4 regions of the Micromonospora sp. DT178 genome follow, and region 1 is predicted to be linked to each of the others. Evidence: riboswitches for the same ligand, from Rfam matches in the RefSeq annotation. Region 1 holds a riboswitch; each other region holds the start of a gene.

Region 1 (7,316 bases):
CACCACGTACGCCATCGACTTCATCAACACCGAGCAGGTGGCGCCGATCGCGAACCCGGACCCGGCGCGCTACACCACGCCGACCGGCTTCACGCACCAGGACGTGCAGAACGCCCTGGACCGGGTGCGGATGGACACCACGGGCAACCTCGTCGGGGTGTACCTGCCGGCGGGCAACTACTCCACCGCGTCGAAGTTCCAGGTGTACGGCAAGGGGGTCAAGGTGACCGGCGCCGGGCCCTGGTACACCCGGTTCAACGCGCCGTCCGGCCAGGACAACACCGACATCGGCTTCCGGGCCGAGAACTCGGCGGCCGGATCGTCCTTCGCGAACTTCGCCTACTTCGGCAACTACACGTCGCGGATCGACGGGCCGGGCAAGGTGTTCGACTTCTCCAACGTGTCGAACATCGTGATCGACAACATCTGGAACGAACACATGGTGTGCCTCTACTGGGGCGCGAACACCGACTACATGACGATCAAGAACTCCCGGATCCGGAACATGTTCGCCGACGGCATCAACATGACCAACGGGAGCACCAACAACCTGGTCAGCAACAACGACGCCCGGGCCACCGGTGACGACAGCTTCGCGCTGTTCTCGGCGATCGACGCGGGCGGCGCGGACATGAAGGACAACATCTACGAGAACCTGACCTCGACCCTGACCTGGCGGGCCGCCGGCGTGGCCGTCTATGGCGGCTACGGCAACACGTTCCGCAACATCTACATCGCGGACACGCTGGTCTACTCCGGCATCACCATCAGCTCGCTCGACTTCGGCTACCCGATGAACGGCTTCGGCGCCAGCCCGCCCACGCGGTTCGAGAACATCTCGATCGTGCGAGCCGGCGGGCACTTCTGGGGCGCGCAGACCTTCCCGGCGATCTGGGTCTTCTCCGCCTCGAAGGTGTTCCAGGGCATCCGGGTCAGCGACGTCGACATCGTCGACCCGACCTACAGCGGCATCATGTTCCAGACCAACTACGTGGGTGGGCAGCCGCAGTTCCCGATCACCGACACGGTCTTCACCAACGTCTCCATCAGCGGCGCCCGCAAGAGCGGTGACGCCTACGACGCGAAGTCCGGCTTCGGCATCTGGGCCAACCCGATGCCGGAGTCGGGGCAGGGCCCGGCCGTCGGGTCGGTCACCTTCAACAACCTTCGCCTGAGCAACAACGCGGTGGACATCCAGAACACCACCTCGACGTTCACCATCAACCGCAACTGACCCACCCCGGTCGCCCCGGGCGGCGGCCGATCTTTCGGGCGGTGCGGTCACCGGACATCCGGTGGCCGCACCGCCCGACCCGTCGTTCGGGTCGCGCTGGTCGGGCCTCGGCCCGGTCAGTGGGCCGGGGTGCCGTGCCGGCCGGCGCCGGCGGCGAACCGGGCCGCGCCGGCCGCCGCGTCGGCGGCCAGCGACTCCATCCCGTACGCCAGCTCCACCTCCAGCGCCGCCGGTTCCGGCAGGCCGGCGCCGGCGAGCAGCGCCGCCCGGTCGTTGCGCAGGCAGGTCTGCGGGTGCCGGGCGAGCTCGGCGGCCAGCCGCTCGGCCGCCGCCCGGGACTCGCCCGGCCCGACCAGCCGGTTCACCAGCCCCATGGCGTACGCCTCCTCGGCCGGCACCGGCCGGCCGGTGAGGATCAGGTCCATCGCCCGGCTCTCGCCGATCAGCCGAGGCAGCCGGACCGTGCCCCCGTCGATCAGCGGCACCCCCCAGCGCCGGCAGAACACCCCGAGCACCGCGTCGGACTCGGCCACCCGCAGGTCGCACCAGAGCGCCAGCTCCAACCCGCCGGCAACCGCGTGACCGGAGATCGCGGCGATCACCGGCTTGCTGAGCGTCATCCGGGTCGGGCCCATCGGGCCGTCCCCCTGCGCCTCGACGCGGTTGCCGCTCGGGGTGCCGATGGCCTTCAGGTCGGCCCCGGCGCAGAACGTGCCGCCGGCCCCCCAGAGCACGGCCACGGAGGCGTCGGGGTCGGCCTCGAAGGCGCGGAACGCGTCGGCCAGCGCCCGGGCGGTCGGCCCGTCGACCGCGTTGCGGGCCGCCGGGCGGTCCAGGATCACCGTGGTCACCGCCGCGGCGCGTTCGACGCGTACCCCCATTGCGACAGCATGCCCCCGGCGGTGCCGGCGGCGCCAGGCGTCAGTGCGGGGCGGACCGGCCCGGGCGGACCAGGGTGGCGCCCAGCGCGGCGCCGACCACGCAGGCCACGCCGACCGCCTGCGGCCAGGCCAGCAGCTCGCCGAGCAGGGCCAGCCCGACCAGCGCCCCGATCGCCGGCTCCAGGCTGAGCAGGACCGCGAAGACCCGGGCCGGCATCCGGCGCAGCGCCGCCATCTCCGCCGAGTACGGCAGCACCGACGACAGCAGCGCCACCGCCGCGCCCAGCGCGAGGGTCCACGGGTCGAGCAGCGCCGTACCGCTGCCGGCGACCCCGAAGGGCAGCACGGCCAGCGCGGCGACCGCCATCCCCAGCGCGAGGCCCCGGCTGCCCGGCACCCGGGCGCTGACCGCCTTGCCGAGCAGCACGTAGGCGGCCCAGCCGACCGCGACGGCCACGCAGCACAGCAGCCCCAGCCGGTCCACCCCCGTCCCGCCGAGCCCGCTGATCAGCAGCACGCCCCCGCCGGCCAGCGCCGCCCACGCCACGTCGGCGAGCCGGCGGCTGCCGGCGAGCGACACCAGCAGCGGCCCGGCGAAGCCGATGGTGACCGCGACCCCCAGCGGCACCCGTTCCAGGGCCGCGTAGAAGGCGAGGTTCATCACCGCGAGGGCCAGCCCGAACGCCCCGACCAGACCGGCGGTGCGCCAGCCCAGGCGCAGCCCCGGCCGGACCAGGACCAGCAGGATGAGCGCGGCGAAGCCGAGCCGCAACGTGGTCGTACCGCCGGCGCTGGTGCTGCCGAAGAGCTGCTTGGCGACGGCCGCCCCGACCTGGGTGGAGAGCATGCCCAGCAGCATCAGCAACGGGGGCGGCACGGCCCGGGGCTGTCCCAGCGCGAGAGTCAGTCGGGTCGCCGGTCGACCGGCCGGCAGCGGGCGGGAGGAGAGTGCGTACACCCGGACCACAGTGGTACCGCGGCGGGCGGCCCGCGACCGGATTTCCACTGCCGCGGGTGCACCGCGCTGCCCGCCGGACCGGGACGGGCCGGGCGGCGCTAGCATCCCGATGGCACGATCATGTGAGGTGCCCCGCGCGAGCGGGGAGAATCGGGAAGCCGGTGCGAATCCGGCACGGGCCCGCCGCGGTGACCGGGGAGCCACCGTCCACGCGTACGCGCAGCCACTGGCCCGCCCGGGCCGGGAAGGCGGACGGCCAGGCGTCGATCCGGGAGTCCGAAGACCGGCCTCGCGTCCGGTGCCCGCGTCAGGTGTGGCGTGGGCCGAGCGCAGCGGGAGCCTGCCTTGGATCTGTACGACGTCATCCACCGCCGCCGGGACGTCCGCGCCCAGTTCACCGGGGCGCCGGTGCCCGAGCAGACGCTGGACCGGGTGCTGGCGGCGGCGCACGCCGCGCCGAGCGTCGGCTACTCGCAGCCCTGGGACTTCGTCCTGGTGCGCGACCCGGAGCTGCGCCGCCGGTTCCACGAGCACGTCCGCACCGAGCGGGACACGTTCGCCGCGACGCTCGACGGGGAGGCGGCCGAGCGGTTCGCCCGCATCAAGATCGACGGCGTCCTGGAGTCGACCCTGTCGGTGGTGGTCACCCACGACCAGTCCCGGGGCGGCCCCGCCGTGCTCGGCCGGCACGCCATCGCCGACACCGGGCTCTACTCGACCTGCCTCGCCATCCAGAACCTCTGGCTCGCCGCCACCGCCGAGGGGCTCGGGGTGGGCTGGGTGTCGTTCTACCGCGAGCCCTGGCTCGCCGAGCTGCTCGGCATCCCCGACGGGATCCGGCCGGTGGCGTGGCTCTGCCTCGGGCCGGTCACCCACTTCGAGCCCGTACCCGACCTGGCCCGGCACGGCTGGCGGCAGAAGCGCCCGCTGGCCGACGCGATCCACCACGACCGCTGGGCGGCACGGGAGCGCTGACCTCGGTGAGGGCGTCCCGTTACGGGCCTGCGGGGGCCCGATCACGTACGGCTGCGGATCCGTCACCGCCGACCGGTTTGCGGCGGCTCCTGCCGGGAAGTCGGTACGGGTGCGAGCACTCTTGACGAAGATCGAGCAGGCATCCGGCCTGGACCGGGTTGGCGACCGGTTGCAGCGCGCCGTCCAGGCCACCCTCCGACCGCAGCGGGTCCGCGACCTGCTGCACGGCGTCTGGCTGGGCCATCCGCTGCACCCGGCGATGGTGCAGGTGCCGGTCGGCGCGTGGATCAGCACGGCGGTGCTGGACCTCATGCCGGGACAGCGCCGGGCCGCCACCACCCTGTGCACGGTGGGCACCGTCAGCGCCCTCCCGGCCGCGGTCGCCGGCCTCAACGACTGGGCGGCACTGGCCCGCGACCAGCGCCGGGTCGGCCTGGTGCACGCCGCCTCCAACAGCGTCGGCCTGGCGTTCTACGCCGGCTCGGTGGCCGCCCGGATGACCGGCCGGCACAACCTCGGCCGTACGCTCGGCTTCCTCGGGCTCGGCGCCGCCAGCATGGGCGCGTACCTCGGCGGGCACCTGGCGTACAAGCAGGGCGCGCAGGTCAACCAGAGCATCTCCGAGCTGCACCGGATGAGCGACGGCTGGCACTCGATCGCGGACATGGCCGCCCTGCCGGAGCGCAAGCTGATCACCCGGGAGGTCGACGACGTCTCGGTGATCCTTTACCGGCACGGCGACGAGGTCACCGTGATGCTGGAGCGCTGCCCGCACCAGAGCGGCCCGCTGGGCGAGGGCGAGGTGCAGGAGATCGACGGGCACGCGTGCGTGGTCTGCCCGTGGCACGGCAGCGCGTTCCGCCTCAACGGTGGCGAGGTCGTGCACGGCCCGTCCGGCAACGACCAGCAGATCCTGCCGACCCGCGTCGTCAACGGCGTCCTGGAGACCCGCCTCCCCTGACCAACACCCTGCGCCGCCCGCCCGGCTCCCGTGCTCTCCGGCCCTGGCCTCCGATGTCGATCAAGAGGTTTGGGTCGAGTTCGATCTCCCTGCCGTGACCAAACCTCTTGATCACCAGAGCGGTATCGGTTGGGCAGGTGCGAGCCGGGTGGGTGGGTCACGGGCGGCGGTGGCGGCCGATCGGTGTGTCGCGGGACGGACCCGGGTGGGTTCGGCCGTGGCCGGTCAGATCGCCGTCGCGGGCGCCAGCGGTCAGCCCGCCGTCGTAGGTGCCGGCGCCGGTGGCCGTGCCGGGGGCGGTCGTGCCCGCGCGAACGATGCCGCTGGCGTACGCGGAGCCGTGACCGGTCGGGTGTGCGGAGTCGTGGGTGCCGGTGTCCGTACCGCCCCGGTCTGCCGAGGTCGCGCTGCCGCGCGGGGTGGTGCCGATGTCCCGGCGACCCGGGCCGCGCCTGGTCGTGGTGGTGCCGCGTGCTGCGGTGCCACGGCGGGCGGCGGCCGTGGTCCGGGCGGCGCCGGCCGGTACGTGGCCCGGTCGGCGGCGTAGGCCCAGGACCGCGCCGATCTGCGCGCCGACGATGCTCGCCACCGCCAGGACGGCGGAGACCGCGAGGGGCCTGTTCACCCGATCGGGTTCGCCGGCCCGGGCGGCTCCCACCGTCACCGTCGGGGCCTGACCGGCATCCGACTCCGCTGGCGGCGGCACCGGGGCCTCGGCGGCCGGCGGGGGCGGCGTCGCCCGCTCGGGAGCGACCTTCCCCGGCGCCGGCTGCGGGGCCGGCCGGGTGGGAGCGGGCGGGGTCGGGCGCGCGACGAGGCGGCCGGTGGCGTGCCGGCGGGCCCCCCGGTCCTCGGCGTCCCCGGGCAGCTTCAACAACTGGCCGGGGTGGATCCGGTCGGGGTCGCCGAGCCGGTTCAGCTCTGCCAACTCCCGGTAGTCGGCGAACTCGTCCAGGTAGCGCTGGGCGACGGCGCCCAGGTGATCGCCCCGGGCCACCCGGTAGACCGCCACACCGTCGTCCGAGTCGGCCGGCGCGGACAGGTCGGCCGGCGCGGACGAGGCGGCCGATGCCGGCCGTGCAACCGGGACAGTCGTCGGGGGCTGAGCAGGCCGGGCGGCCGACAGCGGCAGGGCGGGCGGAGCGGCCGAGGCGGGCCGGGCGACCTGGGCGGCCGAGGCGGACCAGGTGTGCGCGGCCGGACCAGGCCAGGCGGCCTCCGCGACAGCCGGCTGCGCGGTCGCGGCCGCTGCCGCCGGCAGGGCGTACGGGCCGGCGACCGCCGTCGCCGCGCTCGCCGCCGGGCTGGCCGCGAGGATCAGCGCGACCGAACCGACCAGCGCGGCGGCGGCCCGTTGCTGGCGACTCATTCCCGGCAGCCGGGGCGCGGGTCGGCGCAGCGCCTGCGCGCCGAGTTCGACCAGGACGGAGAAGGCGAACGTGGCCCAGCCGAACCAGCCGGCCAGCGCCAGCGCCCGCAGGAAGAGCCGCCCGTCGTCGCGGCTGGTCAACGTCGAGCCGATCTCCGCGACGGTGGGCAGGTGATCGGGCAACGGGTTGCCGGCGAGGGCGAGCAGCGCCACCGGCGCGCCGACCAGCACCGCGCAGAGCACGACGAGCGCGCCGAACCCGGTCAGGATGCGTCCGGTCCGCCGTACGGCGGAACGCCCCGATGCGGCCATGGCTGCCTTCCCTTCCTACGGTGCCCCGGTGAGCGGCCGCGCGGTCGCCTCGCCGGAGACGGTGACGGTCTCGTCGAAGCCCAACAGGCCGAGCATGGATCTGCGGTGCGTGACGGTGACGCGTACCCGGACCCGGGTCTCCCCGTCGACGACCGGGAAGCTGACGGTGTGGCCGGCGGCGCCGGCGGCGGCGAGGTAGTCGGCGACGGCCCGGCGGGCCTGGGGACGGTTGATCCGGGTCGGCCCGCCCTCGATGGCGGTGGCCCGGTCGATGGCCTGGCCGCCGGCGCGGGCGGCCTCGGCCGCGAGGTTGTCGGCCCGCTGTAACGTGCGCAGCTGGCCCGCGCCGTCGAAGGCCAGGCCGATGACGGAGAGGACGCCGACCATCGCCACCGCGAGGAAGATGCTCACCCGGCCCTGGTCGTGCCGGCCGGCCACGGCGGTCATCCCCGGCTCCGGTAGCGGTCCAGCGGCGACGTGAAGCTCGCCGACACGCGCTTGCCGGCGGGCATCCCCGGCAGGACGGACAGGTGCAGGTCCCCGTAGGAGACGGTGCACGCGACCCGGACGGTGACCGAGGCGTCCTGCCCGGCCGGGCTGCGGAACGCCGCGTCGAAGCTGGTGGG
Region 2 (7,316 bases), on a different contig from region 1:
GCGTTGCGGCTCGGGATGGCCTTCGGGTCGACGGAGTAGAAGTTCCGGCCGGTGGGGAGCACGTTGACCAGGCCCCGGGTGGGCGAGCCGGACGGGCCGGGCGGCACGAACCGCCCGTCGAGCGCGCCCACCACCCGATCGATCTCGTCGGTCGTACGGTCCAGGCGCGGCACCAGCTCGGTGGCGGCGAAACGGAGCACCGCGGCGGCGTCCGGTACGGCCCGCCCGGCCACCTCCCCGACCACCGCGTCGACGGCGTCGGCGTCCCAGCCGAGGGTCTCCATGCCGACGACCAGCCGGCGGGCCAGGGCCTCGATGAGGTCGACCGCGTCGGCGGCGGTGACGCCCGGCCCCTCCACGGTCTCGGTCAGCGCCTCGGGCACGGTGAGCCGCTCCCCGGGGGCGGCGAGCAGCGCCTGCTCGTCCAGCCCGTACGCGCCGGCCAGCGCCTGCCGCAGGCCGGGCAGCGCGCGGGCGCCGCCCCAGACCTGCGGGGCGCGCAGCACGGCGAGCACGAGGTTGACCCGGGCCTCGCCGGTGGGCGCGGCGGCGAGGATGTGCAGGCCGTCGCGGATCTGCACGTCCTTGACCTCGCACAGGTAGCCGTCGAGGTGCAGCACGAAGTCGTCGAAGTCGTCGGCGTCGGGCATCCGCTCGGCGTGCAGGTCGTGGTGCAGCTCGGCGGCGCGTACCAGCTCCCAGATCTGGGCCCGCAGGGTCGGCACCTTGGCCGGGTCGAGGGCCTGCACGGTGGCGTACTCGTCGAGCAGCTGCTCCAGCTTCGCCAGGTCCCCGTACGTCTCGGCGCGGGCCATCGGCGGCACGAGGTGGTCGACGACGACGGCGTGCGCGCGCCGCTTGGCCTGCGTGCCCTCGCCGGGGTCGTTGACGATGAACGGGTAGACCAGCGGCAGGTCGCCGAGGACGGCGTCCGGGGCGCAGTCGGCGGCCAGCCCGAGGCCCTTGCCGGGCAGCCACTCCAGGGTGCCGTGCTTGCCCAGGTGCACCACGGCGTCCGCGCCGAACCCGCCGTCGGCGACGGGCGCGGCCAGCCAGCGGTACGCGGCCAGGTAGTGGTGGCTGGGCGGCAGGTCCGGGTCGTGGTAGATGGCGATCGGGTTCTCCCCGAAACCGCGCGGCGGCTGGATCAGCAGCACCACGTTGCCGAAGCGCAGCCCGGCGAGCACGATGTCGCCGCCGTCGGTGTAGAGCCCGCCGGGCGGCTCGCCCCAGTGGGCGAGCATCCGTTCCCGCAGCTCCGCCGGCACCTGCGCGAACCACCGCCGGTACGTCTCCCCCGGCACCCGCGCCTCGGCGGCGCCGAGCTGCTCCGGGGTGAGCCACTCGACGTCGTGGCCGCCGGCGGCGATGAGGGCGTGGATGAGCGCGTCGCCGTCGTCGGGCACCGGCGCGTCGCCGAGGTGGTAGCCGGCGTCGGCCAGGGCGGCGAGCAGCCGCACCGCCGAGGCGGGGGTGTCCAGGCCGACGGCGTTGCCGACCCTGGAGTGCTTCGTCGGGTACGAGCTGAGCACGACCGCGAGCCGCTTGTCGGCCTGGGGCACGTGCCGCAGCCGGGCGTGCCGCACGGCGATGCCGGCCACCCGGGCGGCCCGCTCGGGGTCGGCGGCGTAGGTGGACAGCCCGTCGGCGTCGATCTTCTTGAACGAGAACGGCACGGTGACGATCCGGCCGTCGAACTCGGGGATCGCCACCTGCATCGCGGCGTCCAGCGGGGACAGCCCGGCGTCGCTGGCGGCCCACTGCTCGCGCGTGCTGGTCAGGCAGAGCGCCTGGATCACCGGCACGTCCAGGGCGGCGAGCGCGCCCACGTCCCAGGCGTCCTCGTCCCCTCCGCCGGAGGCGTCGGCGGCGACCGTGCCGCCGGCGGCGAGCACGGTGACCAGCAGGGCGTCGCAGCGGGCGAAGAGCCCGAGCGGCCCCGCGCCGGCGGTGAGTCCGCGCAGCGAGCCGCAGTAGATGGGCAGCGGGTCGCCGCCGGCCGCGTCGACCGCGTCGGCGAGGACGTCGACGAATCCGGTGTTCCCGGCGAGGGCGTGCGCCCGGTAGAAGACGATCCCGACCGTCGGCCGGTCCGGCCGCGCGGGCCGCTCGCCGTGGATGCCGTACGTCGGGGTGGGCGCGGGCGGGGCGAAGCCCTCGCCGGTGAGCAGCACCGTGTCGGAGAGGAAACGGGCGAGCTGGGCGAGGTTCTCCGGCCCGCCCTCGACCAGGTAGGCCAGCGCCTGGGTGGCCACCCCGGAGGCCACGGTGGAGGCCGCCATCAGCTCCGCGTCCGGCACGTTCTCGCCGCCGAGCACGACCGTCGGCACGCCGGAGGCCAGCACCGCGGCCAGCCCGTCCGGCCATGCCTGCCGGCCGCCGAGCAGGCGTACGACGGCGAGGTCGACGCCGTCGAGCAGCGCCGGCACGGCGTCGGCGGCGACCCGGGCGGGGTTGGCGAGCCGGTAGTCGGCGTCGCTGGCGCGGGCGGCGAGCAGGTCGGTGTCGGCGGTGGACAGCAGCAGGATGCGCACGGACAGCTCCGGAGAGTGACGCCCGGGTCGACGCGGGACGACCGGGCGATGCGGGGATGGGCGCGGTTCAGCGGGTACGACGGGCCGGTGGCCCGCTCACCGGCGGGCCCGCGGGGTCGGGCGGCGCGGTGCGGGCGTCAGCGGTACGCGGTGAGGGCGCGCCCGGTCACGGTGGCAACCCGGCCGGGCACGGCGGCGACCCGGCCGGTCACGGTGCGGGCGCCACCGGGTGCCGGGCGACCGACGGCGGGCGCGGTGCGGGCCGGCGGGCGCGCGGCGGCCCGGCGACTGGCCGGCGGCGCGGAAATGCGGCTTCGTGCGGCGATGCGGCCTTGTGCGGCGATGCGGCCGCCCGCGGGAGAGCTGCCGCCAGCGGGGCCGCTGGCACGGCCGGGCACGATGCAACGATGATCGTCGATGGGGGAGACGCGGTGCGTCATCGGGTCCTCCTCGGGTGTCCACGCCCTGGAATCACTCCGACGGCCGAAGTATCCTGGCTCCCGGATCGACGCTCTCCCCCGGCCTTCCAACCGCGCACGCACGGCCGTGACTCGCGAGGGGGGATCGCTCCCCGGTGACAGTGGCGGGACCGCGCCGGAATCGCACCGGCTTCCTTCACTGCCGTCAGGCCGCGAATGCTGCCACACCCCGGGCCGCCGGTCAACGCCACCCCACCCCGGCTCACGGCACCTCGTATCGATCGACGAGGAACGATCGCGACGCCCATTCAGGCACGCCTTTCGCATTGTCGTCGGCCGATGTAAGGTTCGGGCCGTCGAATACGGCGACGGCGGCCCCGGAACGCGCACGGGCCGAGCGTCCCGGCATCCGCGCGCACCCCGGCGCCCGCGTGCCGTTCCGCTTCCCGAGCAGGCAGGCTGCGGCGCGCGGGAGGCGTCCCCGCCCGCCCGACGTGGTGACGGGGACCTCGACCACGGTCGACGTCGGCTCACCGGTCGGCGAGCCCCGATTCGTAGCCCGCGATGACCGGTTGCGCCCGGTCGCGGGCGGCCAGCTTCGTCAGCAACCGGCCGTCTTCACGGTGCCCCGGCTGAGCTGCAGGTGCCGCTCGATCTCGGCGTTGGACGTCCCACGGGTGATCAACGTCAACACCTCCCGCTCCCGCCGGTCACCCCGTCGAGCCGTCCGGGCACCCGCCGGGCGGCCGGCGGACGTCCTCCCCGTCAGGCCGGATCGCCCGGCGCGGTGGGGCGGGACGCGACGCACCAGGCGGCGGTCGCGGCGACCGCCACCGTCGCGCTGAACAGGAAGGGGGCCCGCATGCCCAGGCCGGCGGCCAGCGCCCCGCCGGCGAGAGCCCCGAGCGCGGTGCAGCCGTAGGAGAGCATCCGGGAGGCGGCGACCACCCGACCGAGCAGGTCGCCGGGCACGAGGCGTTGCCGGACCGACAGCGCGGCCACGTTGAGGACCGCGAACGACGCGCTGGTGGTGACGACGACGACCACCGCGGCGATCCGGTGCGGCGCGACGGCCAGGAGGGCCGGCGTCCCGGCCGTGACCGCCATCGACCAGGCCAGCACGGCACGGTGCCGGAACCGGCCGATCAGCCGGTCGGCGACGAGGGAGCCGGCGAGCCCGCCGGCCGCGCCGGTCGCCAGCAGCAGGCCGAAGCCGAGCGCGCCGAGACCGAGGCTCTGCCGCGCGTACAGCACGAAGATCGCGAACCAGGCGCTGTCCGCGGCGGCGACTGCCGCGCCGACGACCACCAGCGTACGGAGCACGGGTTGCCGGGCCAGCCACCGCAGCCCGGCGAGCGCCCCGCGCCTGGCCGGGTCGGCGGCGGCGGCGCTCCGCCCGTCCCCGTCGGCGCCCGACCGTGCCGGGCCGGGGCGGGCCAGGCTCAGCGGCAGGGACAGCACGAGCATGAGGGCCAGCGCGAGCGAGGCGCCGTTGACGGCGAAGGGCAGCGCCGCGCCGACGACGAACAGCATCGCCCCGACCGGCGGACCCACGAACTCGTTGCCCACGATCTCACCCGCCACCAGCCGGCCGTTGGCCCGCTCCAACTGTGCGTCGTCCACCAGTCGGGGGATCGCGGTCTGGGCGGCGGTGTCGCGCAGGGTCTCGCCGACACCGAGCAGGAAGGCGGCGGCGACCACGAGCGCGATCGAGGCCACGCCCGTCGCCACGGCCACGGCCACCGCCGCCAGCACCACGATGCGGCCGGCGTCGGCGGCGGCGATCAGTGCACGGGCCGCCCGACGGTCGGCCAGCGCGCCGGCCAGCAGGCCGGTGACCAGCCACGGCAGGAACTGCGCCGCGGCCACCGCGGCGACCGCCACCGGGTTGTCGCTCAGCGCGGCGGCGAGCAGCGGAAAGGCGGCCACCCGGATGCCGTCGCCCAGGTTGGCCAGCGCCGCGGCGGTCCAGAACGTCCAGAAGGGACGGCCCAGCGACCGGGACCGATCAGCCATCGGGGCACCTTACCGCGCCGGGTCCGACGGAGCGGCCCGTGACGGCCGGCGGGCAGCGGGCAGCGGGCCGGAGTGGTCTCGGGCGTACCGGTCGAGGGGGCGTGACGCCCCGGCCGGTCAGCGGGCGTGGCGCTCCGGGTGGTCAGCGGGCGTGGCGCCCCGGCCGGTCAGCGGGCGTGGCGCTCCGGGTGGGCCCGGTTCCACGCCCGCATCCGCTGTGGGTAGCCGGTGCGGGCGGCCTCGTACAGCGGCACCGCGTGCTTGCGGGCGATGGACCCGGCGGCGCGCGGCGAGCCGGTGCGCCGGCGGATCCACTCGCCGTCGTGGGCGATGGCGACCACGGTGGTGTCGGTCGCCGTGGTCTCCGGCTCCAGGTAGAACTCCACGCCCCGGCGGCTGGCCACGAACGCCTCCAGCGCGGCCAGGTCCTCCCGGGTCGCCTCGCGGTCGAGCTTCGTCGGGGTCGCGTCGGCGGCGCGCGGCCGCCGGTTGAACCAGCCCATGCCCGGCTCCTCTCCTCGGCGTCCTCCCAGTGCAGCACCGTCACCTGGCAACCGCCTGCGCCCCACCTGGGAGCCACCTGCGCGCCCCGGTCGTGGCCCCCGGGCCCGCCCTTCGCGGGACGGCGAGCGAGCACGGGCCGGCGGGCGGTGGCTCAGCGGGCCACCTGCCCGGGTGGCCGCTCAGCGAGCCGGCGGGCGGGTGGCCGGCACCAGGGCGAGGGTGGGCAGCAGCAACAGCGGCACGACGAGCAGCGCCCGCAGGGTGCCGACCCGGTCGCCGAGCAGGCCCAGCAGCGGGGGGCCGGCGAGGAACGCCGTGTACCCGATCACGGCGACCACGCTGACCCGGGCCGGCGCCCGCCGCTCGTCGTCGGCCGCCGCGCTCATCCCGACCGGGAAGCCCAGCGACGCGCCGATCCCCCAGAGCGCGACGCCGGCGATCGCCACCGGCCCGGAGCCGGCGAGCACCGCCACGCCCGCGCCGAACGTGGCGAGCAGGATCGTGGCGGACAGCACGGGCACCCGACCCCACCGGTCCAGCGCGACGGTGCCCGCCGTGCGGCCCAGGGTCATGCCAACGACGAAGACACCGAAGACCGCGGCCCCGGCCGCCTCGCTGAGGTCGTGGCCGTCGATGAAGGCCACCGCCAGCCAGTCGTTGGCGCTGCCCTCGGCGAACGCCGACACCAGCACCAGCAGGCCGACGAGCAGGGTGCGGGGCTCCCGCCAGGCGGCGAGCAGTTCGCGGCGACGCTCCGCCGGGGCGGCCGACGCGGAGGCGGTGCCGCTCACGGCCGCCGGCAGGAACGACCGGACGGCCAGCAGCGTGCCGAGCAGCACCACCGCGGCCAGCGCGGCGAGGTGCGCGGCGACCGGCACGCCGAGGCGGGCCGCCCCGGCGCCGAGCCCGGCCCCGGCCACGGACCCGAGGCTCCACGCCGCGTGGAAACGGGGCATGACGGTACGCCCCAGCCGCCGCTCGACCGCCGCGCCCTCGACGTTCATCGCCACGTCGCAGATGCCGGAGCCGTAACCGAGGGCACACAGCCCCACCGCGACCCCGGCCAGGGACCCGGCCAGGGCGGCGACCCCGGTCACGGTCAACCCGGCCGCGACGACCAGGGTGGAGAGCGCGACCGTGCGGGCCGCCCCCAGCCGCTGGGCCACCAGGCCGGCGGTGGGCATCGCGAGCAGCGCGCCGACGGACATGGCGAGCAGGAGCAGCCCGAGCCGGCCCGCGCTGAGCCCGAGCGCGTCCCGGGCGGCGGGCACCCGGGAGAACCAGGTGGCCACGGCCAGGCCGTTGAGCGCGAACACCACGGCCACGCCGGTGCGGGCGGCCAGCACCCCCCGGGGTACGGCCGGGCGCGGCGCGGCGGGCGGGGCGGCGGTGTGGCTCACGATGGCGGTCCTCTCGCCTCGGGTCGTCTGCCGCCCGATCCCACACCTGAGAGCGCTCTCAGAGCAACCCGGCCACGCCCCTTACCGTCAGCGCGCCGGAGAGGGATGATTCGGTCGACCGTCCACGCCGCGACGGCCGAACACGGGGAGGACCGGGATGACGACGACACACCGACCACCGACCCTGGAGGACGTCGCCCGGGCGGCGGGGGTCTCCCGGGCCACCGCCTCGCGGGTGATCGCCGGCAAGGGCTACGCCTCCCCCGCCGCGCGCGAGCGGGTGACCGTCGCCGCCGACCGGCTCGGCTACGCACCGAACCCGGCCGCCCGCGCGCTCGTCCGCGGCACCGGGGTCCGGCTGGTGGTGGCGGTGACCGGCACCACCGCGACGGTCCTCGACGACCCGTACGTCCACCGGGTGCTCGGCGCCTGCGCCCGGGTCT
Region 3 (7,316 bases), on a different contig from region 1:
AACCGGCCCTGCTGCGCTGGGCGCTGGACACCCTCGACCGGCTCTTCGGCGGGCACCGGCTGCCGCCGCTCGGGCGGTTCGACGAGACGCTGCGCCGCGGCCAGGAGACGCTCGTCTTCGCCCGGCTGCGCGGATGGGTCGAGGCCGGTATGGCCCGGGGCCAGTTCACCGCGTTGTTCGCGGTGACCCGGGCCCTGGGGCGGCGGGCCTGGCACGTGCCCGAACTCCAGGAGCTGCTGCGCCGGGCGACGACCCCCGGCACCGTCGCCGCCGTCGTGCGGGAGGCCGTCGAGCTGTGGCTGGCCGACCCGGGCACCCGGGCGCAGCGGGTGGCGTACGTGCTGCACTCCGACAGCTCGACCATCACCCTGCCCACGGTGTGGCGGACCGTCAGCGCCCGACGCACCGACCTGCTCGACCGGGTGCTGCGGCACCCGCCGAAGGGCGCGTTCCTCACCGCCGGCACCCGCTGGATCCCGGGCCGGCCCGTGCACGCCGAGCGGTGGACGCCCCACCAGCAGGAGGCGTTCGTACGGCTGCAGGCGCGGCTCGCCGCCGACGCCGGCACCCCGCTGCACCACCGGGCCGCCGCCGTGCGGGCCGCCGCGCCGGTGCCCGACGCCGGGCGCGAGCTGGTGCTGCGCCACGTCGACTCGCCGAACGTCACCCTGGCCGAGGCGGCCCTGGAGGCGCTGCCGTGGACCGACCGGCCCGACCAGGCACTGCCGTTGCTGCTGTCCCACGCCGACGACGAGCGGGCCAGGGTCGCCCTGTACGCCGCCACCCGCGCCGTCCGCTTCACCCGCCCGGCCGACCTGGTGGCCCCGCTGTCCGACGTCGCCCTGGGGCGGGGCAAGGTGACCAGCCGCAAGCAGGCGGTCCGGTTGCTCGGCCGCTTCGGTCCGCCGGAGGCGATGGCCGTACTGGTGTCGGCGTGGCGGCAGCCCGGCCAGCACCGCGACGTACGGGCGGCGATCGTCGCCGCCGCCCGGCAGCGGCTGCACGCGCCGGAGAGCTGGCCGATCCTCGAGGAGGCGGTCGTCGGGAGCCGGGAGGAGTCGCTGACCGTGCTGGCGACCCCGCCCGACGGGGTCGCGGCACCGGAGCGCCCCCGCTACGCCGCCCTCGTCGCCCGGGCCTGCGCGAGCCCCGACCGTGAGGTCGGGCGGCTCGCCTGGCCCCAGCTCGTGCACTGGTTGCCCTGGGCACCCGACCTCACCGACCTGATCCTGGCGGCGCTCACCGACCTGGGCGGGCAGTACGACTGGCAGCGGGTACACCCCATGGTGGACGCGGTGCTGCGCCACCCGGACCGCCCCGAGCAGGATGTGCTCGCCGCCGCCCTGCGCGACCTCGTGCGCATCGACGACGCCGACGCGAACCCCGGTGGCCCCACCGGGGACCGCCCGGCCAGGCGCCGGATCGACGCCGTCGTGGCCGCGGTGTCCCGCGCCCTCGGGCCACAGCGCGACCCGGCGCCGGTCCGGCGGGCGGCGGACGAGTTGGGCCGGCACCGCGCGTACGTCGCCCAGGCGGGCACCCTGCTGACCAGCGTGCTGCCGCTCGGCGACGCGGCATCCGGGCAGCTCACCGCCGAGATCCTCACGATCGCGGAACTGGTGGCGGGCCGGCCGGCACTCGCCGCCCGGCTCGCCCACCTCCTCGGCGGGCGCACCACCTCCCCGACGGCCCTCGACGCCGAGGCGGTGCTCGCCACGGCCCGCTCCCTCGCCGCCCGGGGCGAGGCCACCACGGGCCTGTTCGCGGTGGCCCTGGCCGGCGCCGGCCGGGCGTACGGCTGGTCCGCACCCTGGCGGGACCTGCTGCACCTGCTGCGCGGGCACCCGGTCGCCGACGTCCGCGACGCCGCCTTCGACCTCTCGATGGAGGCGACGTGATCCGCGGCGGCCGCCGTACTAGAAGTCGTCGTCGAAGGCCACCGTGCCGCTCACCCCGACCTGGTACGCCGACACGCGCCGCTCGAAGAAGTTCGACAGCTCCTGGACGTCCTGCAACTCCATGAACGCGAACGGGTTGGTCGAGCCGTAGTGGGCGGGGATGCCGAGCTGCGCGAGCCGCCGGTCGGCGACGTGTTGCAGATACTCGCGCATGTCGGTCAGGGACAGCCCGGGCACACCCTGGCCGAGCAGGTCCTCGGCGAACTGGACCTCGCACTCGACGGCCTCGGCGAGCATCTGCCGCACCTGACCGGCCAGTTCGTCGTCGAACAGGTCCGGCTCCTCCCCGCGCACGGTCTCCACCACGTCGAAGGCGAAGGCCATGTGCATGGACTCGTCGCGGAACACCCAGTTGGTGCCCGACGCCAGGCCGTGCAGCAGCCCCCGGGAGCGCAGGAAGTAGACGTAGGCGAAGGCGCCGTAGAAGAACAGCCCCTCGATGCAGGCGGCGAAGCAGATCAGGTTGAGCAGGAAGGCCCGCCGGTCCTGTCGGGTGCGCAGCTGCCGCAACTCGCCCAGCGAGTCGATCCAGCGGAAGCAGAACTCCGCCTTGCGCCGGATCGACGGGATGTTCTCGATGGCGGCGAACGCGGCGAAGCGTTCGGTCTCGTCGGGCACGTAGGTGTCGAGCAGGTTGAGGTAGAACTGGACGTGCACGGCCTCCTCGAACAGCTGCCGCGACAGGTAGAGCCGGCCCTCCGGCGAGTTGACGTGCTGGTACAGGTTGAGCACGAGGTTGTTGGCGACGATGGTGTCGCCGGTGGCGAAGAACGCGACGAGGCGGCTGACCAGGTGCCGCTCGGCCGGGGAGAGCCGGTCGAGGTCGGCGAGGTCGGCGTGCAGGTCGACCTCCTCCACCGTCCAGGTGTTGCGGATGGCGTCGCGGAAGCGGTCGAAGAAGTGCGGGTAGCGCATCGGGCGGAGGGTGAGGTCCATCCCCGGGTCGAGCAGCATGTGTGTGGTCCTCGGTTCGCTGGTGGTCGTGGTGGTCACTGGCAGGCCTCGCACGACTCGGGGTTCTCCAGGGAGCAGGCCAGCGCCTCGTCGACGGTCGCCACCGCCGCGACGACGCCGGTGGCGCGGGCCGGCCCGACGGGCGCGACGGTGGCCTGCTGGATCCGGGTGGCCGGCCGCGAACGCAGGTAGTACGTCGTCTTCAGCCCGGCCTTCCAGGCATACAGGTACATCGAGGAGAGCTTGCCGATCGTCGGCGCGGCCAGGAACAGGTTCAGCGACTGCGACTGGTCGATGTACGGGGCGCGGGCCGCGGCCAGGTCGATCAGCGCCCGCTGCGGCAGCTCCCACGCGGTACGGAACAGCTCCCGCACCTCGGCCGGCAGTTCCACGACGTCCTGCACGGAGCCCTCGGCGCGCTTGATCGCCGAGCGGATCCGCTCCGTCCACAGGCCACGCGCCTTCAACTCCCGCACGAGGGCGGTGTTGACCTGGAGGAACTCCCCCGACAGGGTCTCGCGCTTGAACAGGTTGGACACCTGCGGCTCGATGCACTCGTAACAACCGGCGATCGAGGCGATGGTGGCGGTCGGCGCGATCGCCACCAGCAGCGAGTTGCGCAGCCCGTACGCGGCGACCCGCTCCCGCAGCGCGCTCCACCTCGCCGTCTGGGTCCCCGTCACGCCCCACAGGTCGGGTTGCAGCTGCCCGCGCGCCGCCCGGGTCTGCCCGTACGCCGGGTGGGCGCCCGCGCGTCGCGCCAGGTCGGCGGAGGTCTCCAGGGCGGTCAGGTACAGCTCCTCGCTGATCCGGGTGGACAGCTCCCGGGCGGCCGGGGAGTCGAACGGCAGCCGCAGCGCGAAGAACACGTCCTGCAGGCCCATCAGGCCGAGCCCGACGGGACGCCAGCGGGGATTGCTCGCCGCCGCCTGCGCCGTCGGGTAGTAGTTGATGTCGATGACCCGGTCGAGGTACGTCACGGCGGTGCGGACGGTGGCGCGCAGCCGCTCCCAGTCGATGCCGTCCGCGCCCAGGTGGGCGGCGAGGTTGACCGACCCGAGGTTGCACACGGCGGTCTCGGCGTCGCTGGAGACCTCGACGATCTCGGTGCACAGGTTGGACAGGTGCACCACGTTGCCCGCCTCGGCGGTCTGGTTGCACAGCCGGTTCGCGGCGTCCTTGAACGTCATCCACCCGTTGCCGGTCTGTGCGAGGGCGCGCATCATCCGCCCGTACAGCTCCCGCGCCGGGACCTGCCGCACGTAGCGGCCCTGCTCCTCGGCGGCCCGGTACGCCGCGTCGAACTCCTCCCCCCACAGGTCCGGCAGCTCCGGCACCACGTCAGGGTCGAACAGCGACCACACCCCGTCGGACTCCACCCGCCGCATGAACTCGTCCGGGATCCAGTTGGCCAGGTTCAGGTTGTGGGTGCGCCGGGCGTCCTCACCGGTGTTGTCCCGCAGCTGGAGGAACTCCTCGACGTCCGGGTGCCACGGCTCCAGGTAGACGCAGGCCGCGCCCTTGCGCCGACCACCCTGGTTGACCGCCGCCACCGAGGCGTCCAACGTCCGCAGCCACGGCACGATCCCGTTGGACTGCCCGTTGGTGCCCCTGATCAGCGCGCCCCGCGAGCGGACCCGCGAGAACGCGATGCCGATCCCGCCGGCGAACTTCGACAGGTTCGCCACCTGCGCGTACCGCTGGTAGATGGAGTCGAGCTCGTCGCGCGGGGAGTCGACCAGGTAGCAGGAGGACATCTGGGTGTGCCGGGTGCCGGAGTTGAACAACGTCGGCGAACTCGGCAGGTACGCCAGGCTCGACATCAGCCGGTAGAACTCGATCGCCTCGTCCGGTGCCTGCGACAGGCCGCAGGACACGCGCAGCAGCCAGTACTGCGGGGTCTCCAGCACCAGCCGGCTCGTCGGGTGGCGAAGCAGGTACCGGTCGTAGACCGTACGCAGCCCGAAGTACTCGAAGCGCAGGTCGCCGCGCGGGTCGACGGCGGCGTCGAAGGCGCTCGCGTGGGCCGCGACGAACGCCGCGGTGTCGTCGCCGATCAGGCCCTCGGCGTGGCCGCGCCGGATCGCCTCGCTGAAGGAGCCGATGCCCTGCCGGCGGACCTCCTTGTCGACGTACCCGGCCAGCAGGCGGGCCGCCAGCCGCGAGTACTGCGGCTCCTCACCGATCATCTCCGCGGCGGTCTGGATGGACAGCCGGTCCAGTTCGGCCGTCGTCGCCCCGTCGTACAGGCCGCTGATCGTCCGGGTCGCCACCCGCAGCGGGTCGACGTCGGCGAGGTCGTCGGCCCACCGCTCGACCGCGCGGACGATCCTGTTGACGTCGACCACCTCGGTGCCGCCGTCGCGCTTGCGGACCCGCATCTGCGGCCGCCGCTGGCCCGCCACGGCCGCATCGTCGACCGCCGTGCCGTCGGCCGGAACAACCTCGGTGACTGTCACCACTCACTCCTCGCGAGCCTTGATCCCAGACGGAACTCCTGGGCACGCGGGGAGCGGACACCGACGACGACGCGCGCAGGCACGCGTCGGGATGGCGTCGGCCGTCCCACGAGGCCTCGGACCGCCGCACACCCGGATGCGGGCGTACGGCGCACTGGCAGGTCTTCGGACTCGCGGGCGCGACCGGGCTCGCCGGTCTCCTACTGGCCGTCGCTTCCCAGGCCGCTGGCGGCCCAGTGCTGATGACGGCGGTCGTTCCCACTCACCGCTGCGGGGCAGTCCCGGATTCCCACCGGGTTCCCTCTTGCCTCGACCGCTCCGGATGAGCGGCCGAACCAGCTGCGCCGACACCATATATAGGGTTGGCGTCGTTGTCACACGCCACATGTCGGTCTCGGGCGTGTCATCGGCGGCCCGGGTGACGCCCGTCGATCGCCGGCCCGGCGTCCGCGTCGATGCCCGCCCTCGGCGGCGCGGAGGCTGTCGTCCGCTCGGTACGGTCGCGCTGCGCGCCGAGGAGCTGTCGGCCCGTACCGGCGGCGCGGTCCTGGTCTGCCAGGTGCTCGAGTTCCACAACTGGCACTGACGTGCGAGCGGACCGGGATCCTGTGGTCACCCGATCCCGGTCCGCCCCCAGGCGGTGCAATCAGACCTTGGTGACCCGGACGGCGTCGGCCACCACGTAGCCGGGGGTGCTGGTCCACCGGCTCACCGCGACCAGGTTGCGGTCACCGGCGGCCAGTCCGAAGGTGCCCAGCGAGCGCCACACGCCGCCGCTGGAGCGCTGGTCCACGTTGACCGTGCGGTTGCCCGAGGCGGTGACGACGACGTGCGGGGCCGCGCTGTTGTAACCGGGGTCGGCCGGGTGGCGTACCTCGATCCGGTAGTCGCCGGCCGTCGGGATGTTCACCTTGAACCAGGCGGCGTCGCTGGCGGGCGTCGGATTGGCGAAGCGGTAGTCGGCCCCGTAGCGCTGGGCCGAGTACGAGGAGGTGCCCCAGTTGGTGCTCGCCGTGAACCGTCCCGCCGTGGCGTTGTCCACGATGGTGCCGCCCGTGGGCGGCGGGTTGGTGGTGCCGAGGCCGAGGTAGGCGGCGATGCCCTCGGCGTGCCCACGGGCGACGGCGGTGATGAAGTCCGCCCGCTTGAGCAGGTTCGAGTCGGCGACGCTGTCGATGAAGAGGTTCTCGGTCAGCACCGCGGGCATGGCCGCCTCGCGCAGCATGTGGAAGTTCGCGGTCTTCAGCCCTCGGTCGGTGACCCCGCCGATCGTCCGCATGGCGCCGATCACCCTCGGGTGCAGCGCGTTGTGCAGGTTGACGGTGGCCGCGCCCGCCGTCGGGTACCGGTAGCTCTCGAAGCCGGTGCCGCCGCCGGAGTTGATGTGCACGCTCACGAGCAGGTTCGCGCCCCACGCGTTGGCGTCGTCCGTGCGGTACGCCAGGCTGCGGGTGATGTCGGTCGTCCGGGACATGCGGACGTCGACGCCCCAGTTGGCCAGCAGGATGTTGCGCAGTTGCAGGGAGATGTCGAGCGTCAGGGCCTTCTCCTGCAGCCCGTTGCCGACCGCGCCGGGGTCGGTGCCGCCGTGGCCCGGGTCGATGTAGACCTTCGGCAACGCCGCCCATGCGGGGCCGGCGACGATGGGGACGGCCGCGGCGCCGGCGACGGCAGCCAACAGGGTACGCCGCCGAAGCGTCGGGTTGTCGAACATGTGCACCTCGTCATCGGGAGAGATCGACACTGCTCGGCAATATAGCGGGACATCGATAAAACATGAAAGATGTCTACGTCCTTTGATCTGAGATCTGAAGGTTTCCTCCTACGGCCGGCCGAACCGCCGAGCCCGACCGCTGGCCGGCCGAGCGTGGAGTGCGGTCGCGACGGCCGTCGTGCCGCAACCGCATCCCACGCCCGGGCGAGCACCCACTCACACCGATCCGCC
Region 4 (7,316 bases), on a different contig from region 1:
GGCGGCGGCCTGGTTCGAGTTGATGATCCGCTTGAACAGGTTGTAGTGCGCCATCGACCGCAGCCCGATGACGCGGTTGGGGGTGACCAGGTAACCGGTGCCGCCGGTGCTCCAGATGAGGTACATCAGTCCATCCTTAGTGACAATCTCGGGGGGAGATCCGGGCGCCCCGGCGTACGGGGCACCCGTGAGAACCGACTCGGGGTTAATTCGCTGACCGTTCGGCTGGAAGATCTCAAGATGCAGGTGCGCGCCGGTGGAGCGGCCGGTCGATCCCACGTTGCCGATGTGCTGGCCGGCGGCGACCTGCGCGCCCGTCCCGACTCTGGGAGCCTCCCGCATGTGCCCGTAGACACTCCGCCAACCATCGGCGTGCGTGATGGTGGCGTTGTGGCCGAGGCCGCTCGCGCTGTACGAGACGCTGGTCACCGTGCCCGCCGCGATCGAACGGATCGGATAGCCGAGAATCCCCGAGTAGCTGTAGTCGGTGCCGTTGTGCATCCTGGACTCGCCAGTGATCGGATCTGTCCGCATCCCATACGAGGACGTGATCGGGACCCATTTGTCGAATGGCCGGTTCCATCTCGGCGTCGCGCCGTACGCGGCTTCCGCGAGCCACGCCTCCGGGATGATGCCGGCCGCCAGCGTGGCGGTGACCAGGCCAAGCAGATGGCGACGGTCGATGCCACGCGACGCCGCCCCATCCCCCGGCGATGTTTCGTCGAACGTCTGCATTCGGCCCCTTGCTCACAATGGATGACGAACGATCCGCACCGGGGAGACCACCGACCGTGACTTCTGCTCAGTTCCGGGCCGCTGGTTCGGGACGGGCTGACCAACCCCTTCGGCGGCGAACCAGCGAGCCCGCGTGCATCTGGGATCTTGGATATTAGGGGATCGAACTCCGTTGGTGTCAAGACTCGGTTTCCGCCCGGGGGGACATCGCGTCAGCTTGTGGCGGTGGCGGTGCGGACGGTTCTGCTGAGGGTCGCGGCGAGTGCGAGCAGCGTGAGCCATCCGGCCAGGACGAAGGTCAGCGTCGGCGCTCCGAGCAGGGCGATCAAGGCACCGCCGGCCATGGCCCCTACTGCCGCGCCTCCGGTGGTGAGGGTGTCGATCGCGCTGGTCACTCTGCCCCGGAGCGCGTCGGGGGTGATGGCGAGCCGGTAGGAGTCAAGCGCGACGTTGTAGACCGGCGAGACCACCGACTCCGCGAACGCCACGACCAGGAGCAGCCACCACGTCGGCGCTGTCGCGTAGAACGGAAAGGCCGACGCCTCGATCCACAGCATCGTGATGGACAGCGCCCCGAGTGGAAATCGGCGGCTGAGCGCTGGTGCCAGCAGGTTCCCGAACAGGGCGCCGACGGCTGCGCCGGCGAAGACGATGCCGACCTGCGTGGGGCTCGCGTCCAGGCGCTGGGCCAGCATGATGATCAGCAGGTAGCCGGCGCCGTACCGCAGGCTGTCCGCCGCGTCGAGCAGAGCCAGCGTCCGGATCACCGGATTGCGCCACAGCCAGGCCAGCCCGTGACCGATGTCGGCCAGGAGCACGCGCGGCGAGGCCGACGTGGCCGATTGTTGCTGGAAGTCGGCGCGGATGGTCAGCAGGGACACGGCCGAGGCCAGGAACGAGGCGGCGTTGATCGCGAACGGGACCACCCGGCCCACGGCGTAGGCGATGCCAGCCACGGAGGCGCCGACGATCCGGAGCGCGTTGGACATCGCCCCGATCGTTGCGAGCGCGCCAGGCAGGTCACTCCTGGCGACGATGTTCGGCAGCGCCGAGCTGTTCGCCGCTGCGAACAGGGTGCTGAGCACACCGTTGAGCAGCGCGACGGCGTACAGCTGCGGCATGCCCAACGCGCCGAGCGCCGCGGCGAGGGGCACGGTGGCGGTCAGCGTCCCACGGCCGATCTCGCACCAGATCATCGTGGATCTGCGATCCCAGCGGTCGACCAGGGCGCCGGCCACCAGCCCGAAGACGATGTAGACCGCAGTCTGGAGGCCGAGCAGGATGCCGGCCTGGGTCGAGGATCCGGTCAGGGCCACGACGAGAAGAGGCAGAGCGAGGAACTGAAGTTGGTCACCCAGATGTGAGACCAACCGTCCGCCGACCAGCAGTCGGAAGTCGCGCTGGCGCCACAGGTGTCGTCGCGGCGTCGAGGTGAGGTTGTCCATGGTGAAGTCCTGTCGATGAATGCGCCTACTCGGCGGGCCGTCACGGGCTCGACAGACACGCGGGTGCGGCGACGCACGGCATCGCAGCGAGAAAAATCACCAGAAGCCGCCGAAAAAGGGCAGACTTCACCCGCGTGTCGCAGCGTGACAGCTAGGACTTACGCGGAGAGGACATGAGCTGAGATCTTAAGGGGCGACGCGACCGCCGGCGACCCGACCGTGGTCACCGAATGGACCACCTGAGCCCGGACCGGACGCGTCCGCGGTCGGCGACCGCCCCGCCAACGGCCACTGTGCGTCCGCAGTGGACGACGCATTGACACGGAAGCGCGTGCCCGGCGAGACTGACGCCACAACTCAATCAGCGCGTATGTATGGGGGAAGTCCGGTCGAAGTCCGGCGCTGGCCCGCAACGGTAGGCCGTCGAGATGCACCTCTGACGGCAAGCCCGAATACCCGACGTACGCGCGGAATCCGCTCCCCCACCCGTCGTGGCCCACGGGTCGGAGTCCCGGTCGACCCCACGCTGCGGTGGTCGTCGGGCTTCTGACGACCGCCGGGCCGGAAAGGCGCTTCCGATGGTCGTCCGCCTGAGCCGGCACCGCCTGCTCGCCCTGTTCTGCGGTGTGCTCACCGCCCTCACCCTCGCGACACCGGCATCAGCCCACGTCTCCCCCACCTCGCCCGCCGGGGTCGGTCGGTCGGAGGCCGCGGCCGGCTGGCTGGCCCGGCAACTCGTCGACGGCGAGCGCCTCGAGGTGGTCTTCGACGGCGTCGCCTACCCCGACCAGGGGCTGACCCTCGACGCGGTGTTCGCCGCCGCCGCCGCCGGCGTCGCCGACGACCCGGGGGCCCGGGCGCTGGCCTGGGTCACCCGACCGGACATCCGCGACGCCTACGTCGGCGACGGCACGACCGAGGCGTACGCGGGCGCGACCGCCAAGCTCGCCCTCGCCGTCCAGGTGCGCGGCGGCGACCCGACCGACATCGGCGGCGTGGACCTGATCGCCCGGCTGCGCTCGCTCCAGGACCCCAGCGGCCGGTTCACCGACCGGTCGGCGTACGGGGACTACAGCAACACGTTCAGCCAGTCGTTCGCCCTCCTCGCCCTGGACCACACCTCGCAGGGCCCGCCCCCGGCGGCCGCCGCCTGGCTGGCCGGCACCCGCTGCCCGGACGGCGGCTACCCGGCGTTGCCCGCGCAACCGGTCTGCACCTCCGACGTGGACGCCACCGCGCTCGCGGTGCAGGCGCTGCGGGTCGCCGACCGCCCGACCGACGCCGCCGCCGGGCTGAGCTGGCTGCTGTCCGTGCAGCGCGCCGACGGCGGTTTCGCCAACGCCGCCGGTACCCCGAACGCCAACAGCACCGGCCTCGCCGCGCAGGCGCTGCACGACGGTCACCGACCGCTGGCCTGGGCACGGGCGCGGGTGTTCCTCGCCGGGCTCCAGGTCGGCTGCGCCGGGGCACCGGCCGACCGGGGCGCGGTCGACTTCGACGGCGGCACCTTCGACCCGGGCACCGCCGCCCGGGCCACCGGCCAGGCCGTCCTCGGCCTGACCGGCACCGGGTACGCCCGGCTGTCCGCGGCCGGCGCCACCCCGGGCACGCCAATCCCCGCCTGCCCGTGACCCGTCCCGTCGCTCACCCGATTCCAGGAGGAACCGTGTTCCGTCACCGATCCACCGTGCGCGCACGACTCGCCGGCCTGCTGGCCGCTGCCGTCGCCACCGTCGCCCTCACCGCCGTCGAACCCGCCCCACGGGCCGCGCAGGCCGCCGCCTGCACCGGCACCTCCGGCGTCACCGTCGTGGTGGACTTCGCCGCGCTCGGCGGCGGCGTCCAGGTCGCCTGTGCCCCGGGCGATCCGGCCACCGGGGTGGCCGCCCTCCAGGGCGCCGGCTTCACGGTGACCGGCACCCAGCGCTGGGGGCTGGCATTCGTCTGCCGGATCAACGGCAAGCCGACCGTCGCGACCGATCCGTGTGTCAACACCCCGCCCGTCACGGCGTACTGGTCGTACTGGCACGCCTCCAGCGGCGGCGCCTGGTCCTACAGCACGTCCGGCGCGAGCAGCTACAACCCGGCCCCGGGCACCGTCGAGGGCTGGTCGTTCGGCGCGGGCGCCCCGCCGAGCATCGCCGCGCCCTGACCGGAGCCGCACACGGCGTGACCGCGGTGCTGCACCGGGTGTCGGCCACCGCCCCTGGCGTCGCGAGACGTGCGGGCGGTACGGTGTCGGCACCCGGTGCACACCGGGTCCACAACTGCATACGTCCCGTGTGGGGGGAAGCCGGTTCGAAGCCGGCGCTGACCCGCAACCGTGAGCGAGGCTTCGGCCTCGCGAGCCGGAATGCCTCGCCCGGGACGAGCGGCTTCCACTGTCGAGGTTCACAGGGTGAAGTCCGGGCCACCGAGGCCCGCTCCACCCCGCTCATCGCATCATGCGAGCGGGGTGTCGCTGTCCCCGGGTGCTTTCCGGAGCTTCCACCGACCGCTCTGCGAAAGGCACCTCTCATGTCCCGGTCCCGCTCCCGGCGTCTCGGTGTCGGCGTGTTCGCCGCCACGGCGGCGACGATCGCCGCGCTCACCGCCGTACCCCTGACCGTCGTGGCCGCGCCCACCCCGGCCCACGCCGCCGCCGCGCGCGACGCCGCCTCCTGGCTGGCCGGTGAGTTCGCCGACGGGGTGCTGCCCGGCCCGCTCGGCGGCCCCGACTGGGGTCTGACCGTCGACGGGATCCTCGCTCTGTCCGCGACCGGGGTGGACGCGCCGGTCCGTCAGGCCGCGACGGCGCAGGTGGCGGCGCATGTGCGGTCCTACAACAGCTACGACGACTGGGGCATCCCGGGCTTCACCGACGGCGGGGCGACCGCGAAGCTGCTGTACGCCGCCTCCGCCGCCGGAGCTGACCCCACCGACTTCGGCGGCTTCGACCTGCGGACGGAGACCCTGTCGCTGGTCGCCGGGGCGGACGCGGGGCACCAGCGGGGGCGAATCACCAGCCGCACCACCGCCGACAGCGGCCCGGACGCCAGCAACACCTTCGACCAGTCCTTCGCGGTGCTGGGCCTGGCTCGCAGCGGCGACGTGCCGCAGGACACCGTCGACTTCCTCGTCCGGCAGCAGTGCGCGGCCGGTGGGTTCCGGCTCTACCCCGACACCGCCGACGGCCCGTCGCCGTCCTGCGACGAGCAGGCCGGCGCCACCCTCGACGTCGACTCGACCGCAATGGCCGTGCAGGCGCTGCTCGCCGCCGCTGCCGACGGCGCCACCGGCGCCACCGCGGCTGCCGGCAAGGCCGCGGACTGGCTGGTGGAGCAGCAGCACGCCGACGGGTCGTTCGGCGGTTCCGGCCCGACCACCGGCGCGAACTCCAACAGCACCGGCCTGGCCGGACAGGCTCTCGCCGCCGCCGGCCGCGACACCGAGGCCGCGCGGGCCGCGGGCGCGTTGGCCGCACTACAGCTCACCGCGGCAGACGGTGGCGCGGCCGCCGCCGACGCGGGCGCCATCGCCTACAACACCGACAGCCTGGCAACGGCCGTCGCGTCCGGGATCACGGACAACGAACGGGACCAGTGGCGCCGCAGCACCGCACAGGCCCTGCTCGGTCTCGTCCAGGTGCCGCTGGGGCGCATCGGCCTCGACCCGCCGCCGTCGTCCCCCGGGCCGACCCCGACCGGCACGGCCTCGCCCACGCCTACCGCCTCCCCGACGGCCACCACCTCTCCCACGCCCACCGGGTCACCGACGCCCCCCGTGCCTGCCAGCCCGACACCGAGCCCGTCCGCGACCACCGGGTCGCCGACGCCGTCCGCCATGGCATCGGCGACCGCCGCCCCGAGTGCGACCCCGACCACCCCCGGCCTCGGCGGGCTGCCGACGACCGGCGCGGCGATCACCAGCTATGTGCTGATCGCGTTCCTGCTGGTCGGGGGCGGGGTGCTGCTCCTCGTACTCGGCCGTCGGCGGGCGGCATGACCGTCCGGGCCGCCCGCGCCGGTCTGGTCGTCGCCCTCACCGCCGCCGGCACGATGGTCGGATCGGGCACCCCCGCCAGGGCCGCCGGCTCGGCCGGCTACTGCCCGGACGCCTCCGGCGTCACGGTGGTGGTCGACTTCAACGAACTCGGCGGCGGGACCGTGGTGCGGTGCGCCCGGGGCGAGCAGTCCACCGGCCTGGCGGCGCTCAAGAACGCCGGCTTCCAGATCACCGGCACGCTGCGCTGGGGCGAGGGGTTCGTCTGCCGGATCGAGGGAAAGCCGTCGACGGCGTCCGAGAAGTGCGTCGACACGCCGCCCGCCAGCGCCTACTGGTCGTACTGGCACGCGGCCAGCGGCGGCAGCTGGACGTACAGCGACAAGGGTGTGCTCAACCGCAAGCCGCCGGCCGGCAGCTTCGAGGGTTGGTCGTTCTCCCTCAACCGCGATGCCAGCGACGCGCCCCGACCGGGCGCGGCGCCGAGGCGGCCCGTGCCCCCGCCGCCGCCCCCTCCGCCACCGGCACCGCCCACCCAGGGCGGTGGCCCGGTCGCCCCACCGCCGGCAGGAGGCGGCGGATCGGTCGCGCCACCCCCTGCCACCGCAGGCCGTCCCGGTGCGGCAGGACCGGTGCCGGGCTCCTCCGGGCCCGCGCTGCTCCCCACCGGCACGCCGACGGCCAGTGGCCTGGGCCCGACACCGATCGCGGGAGCCGCGACACCACCTGCGGGCGGTGCCGTCGGCTCACCGTCGGGCAGCTCCGTCGACCAGCCGGTGGTGACCGAGGTCGCCGCCTCCCGTGCCGGTCGCGGTGTTCCGGTGGGCACGGCGGCCGGCGTGCTGCTGCTGGTCGCGCTCGGCGTGGGCGGCCTGCTGGCCGCGCGGCGACGGCGGGCCGTCGAGCCGGATGACTGACCGGAGCATTCACCAGGCGGAGATGTCCGTCGGAGCCGGCCAAAGGTCGGTGGGCCCGTTGGCGCGACTGCCCCGGGCGCTACACCCCGGCGCGTGGTGGCTGTGGGCGCTCGGCCTGGCCACCGCGGCCAGCCACACCACCAATCCGTTGCCGCTGGGCCTGCTCGTCGCCGTCGCCGCGCTGGTGGTCGTCCGGCGGCGGGGAGAAGCGCCGTGGGCGCTGGCGTTCCGGATGTAC

What was found. A riboswitch is a leader RNA that binds a small molecule or an ion and turns the genes downstream of it on or off. The one in region 1 is predicted to bind cobalamin.
Region 2: another riboswitch for cobalamin. It lies ahead of cobN (cobaltochelatase subunit CobN); the one in region 1 lies ahead of bluB (5,6-dimethylbenzimidazole synthase).
Region 3: another riboswitch for cobalamin. It lies ahead of ACLQ22_RS22865 (ribonucleoside-diphosphate reductase subunit alpha); the one in region 1 lies ahead of bluB (5,6-dimethylbenzimidazole synthase).
Region 4: another riboswitch for cobalamin. It lies ahead of ACLQ22_RS09520 (prenyltransferase/squalene oxidase repeat-containing protein); the one in region 1 lies ahead of bluB (5,6-dimethylbenzimidazole synthase).

What each region holds. Positions count from the first base shown of each region.
Region 1 is NZ_JBNCKV010000029.1:34,801-42,116, reverse strand. It holds gene ACLQ22_RS31045 (discoidin domain-containing protein) at 1-1,234, shown strand, start outside; gene ACLQ22_RS31040 (crotonase/enoyl-CoA hydratase family protein) at 1,351-2,115, opposite strand; gene ACLQ22_RS31035 (EamA family transporter) at 2,156-3,073, opposite strand; cobalamin riboswitch at 3,182-3,379, shown strand; gene bluB (5,6-dimethylbenzimidazole synthase) at 3,419-4,048, shown strand; gene ACLQ22_RS31025 (Rieske 2Fe-2S domain-containing protein) at 4,158-5,009, shown strand; partial or broken gene ACLQ22_RS31020 (LysM peptidoglycan-binding domain-containing protein) at 5,515-6,690, opposite strand; gene ACLQ22_RS31015 (pilus assembly protein TadG-related protein) at 6,706-7,137, opposite strand; gene ACLQ22_RS31010 (TadE/TadG family type IV pilus assembly protein) at 7,134-7,316, opposite strand, start outside.
Region 2 is NZ_JBNCKV010000007.1:138,130-145,445, reverse strand. It holds gene cobN (cobaltochelatase subunit CobN) at 1-2,534, opposite strand, end outside; cobalamin riboswitch at 3,021-3,150, opposite strand; gene ACLQ22_RS15530 (hypothetical protein) at 3,555-3,647, opposite strand; gene ACLQ22_RS15525 (MFS transporter) at 3,719-4,969, opposite strand; gene ACLQ22_RS15520 (hypothetical protein) at 5,137-5,472, opposite strand; gene ACLQ22_RS15515 (MFS transporter) at 5,653-6,873, opposite strand; gene ACLQ22_RS15510 (LacI family DNA-binding transcriptional regulator) at 7,031-7,316, shown strand, end outside.
Region 3 is NZ_JBNCKV010000013.1:163,216-170,531, forward strand. It holds gene ACLQ22_RS22855 (hypothetical protein) at 1-1,898, shown strand, start outside; gene ACLQ22_RS22860 (ribonucleotide-diphosphate reductase subunit beta) at 1,917-2,912, opposite strand; gene ACLQ22_RS22865 (ribonucleoside-diphosphate reductase subunit alpha) at 2,948-5,293, opposite strand; cobalamin riboswitch at 5,512-5,726, opposite strand; gene ACLQ22_RS22870 (hypothetical protein) at 5,790-5,957, shown strand; gene ACLQ22_RS22875 (N-acetylmuramoyl-L-alanine amidase) at 6,018-7,115, opposite strand.
Region 4 is NZ_JBNCKV010000004.1:168,037-175,352, forward strand. It holds gene ACLQ22_RS09510 (M23 family metallopeptidase) at 1-735, opposite strand, end outside; gene ACLQ22_RS09515 (MFS transporter) at 948-2,180, opposite strand; cobalamin riboswitch at 2,535-2,658, shown strand; gene ACLQ22_RS09520 (prenyltransferase/squalene oxidase repeat-containing protein) at 2,759-3,811, shown strand; gene ACLQ22_RS09525 (hypothetical protein) at 3,847-4,332, shown strand; cobalamin riboswitch at 4,421-4,560, shown strand; gene ACLQ22_RS09530 (cell wall anchor protein) at 4,698-6,164, shown strand; gene ACLQ22_RS09535 (hypothetical protein) at 6,161-7,078, shown strand; gene ACLQ22_RS09540 (CbiQ family ECF transporter T component) at 7,071-7,316, shown strand, end outside.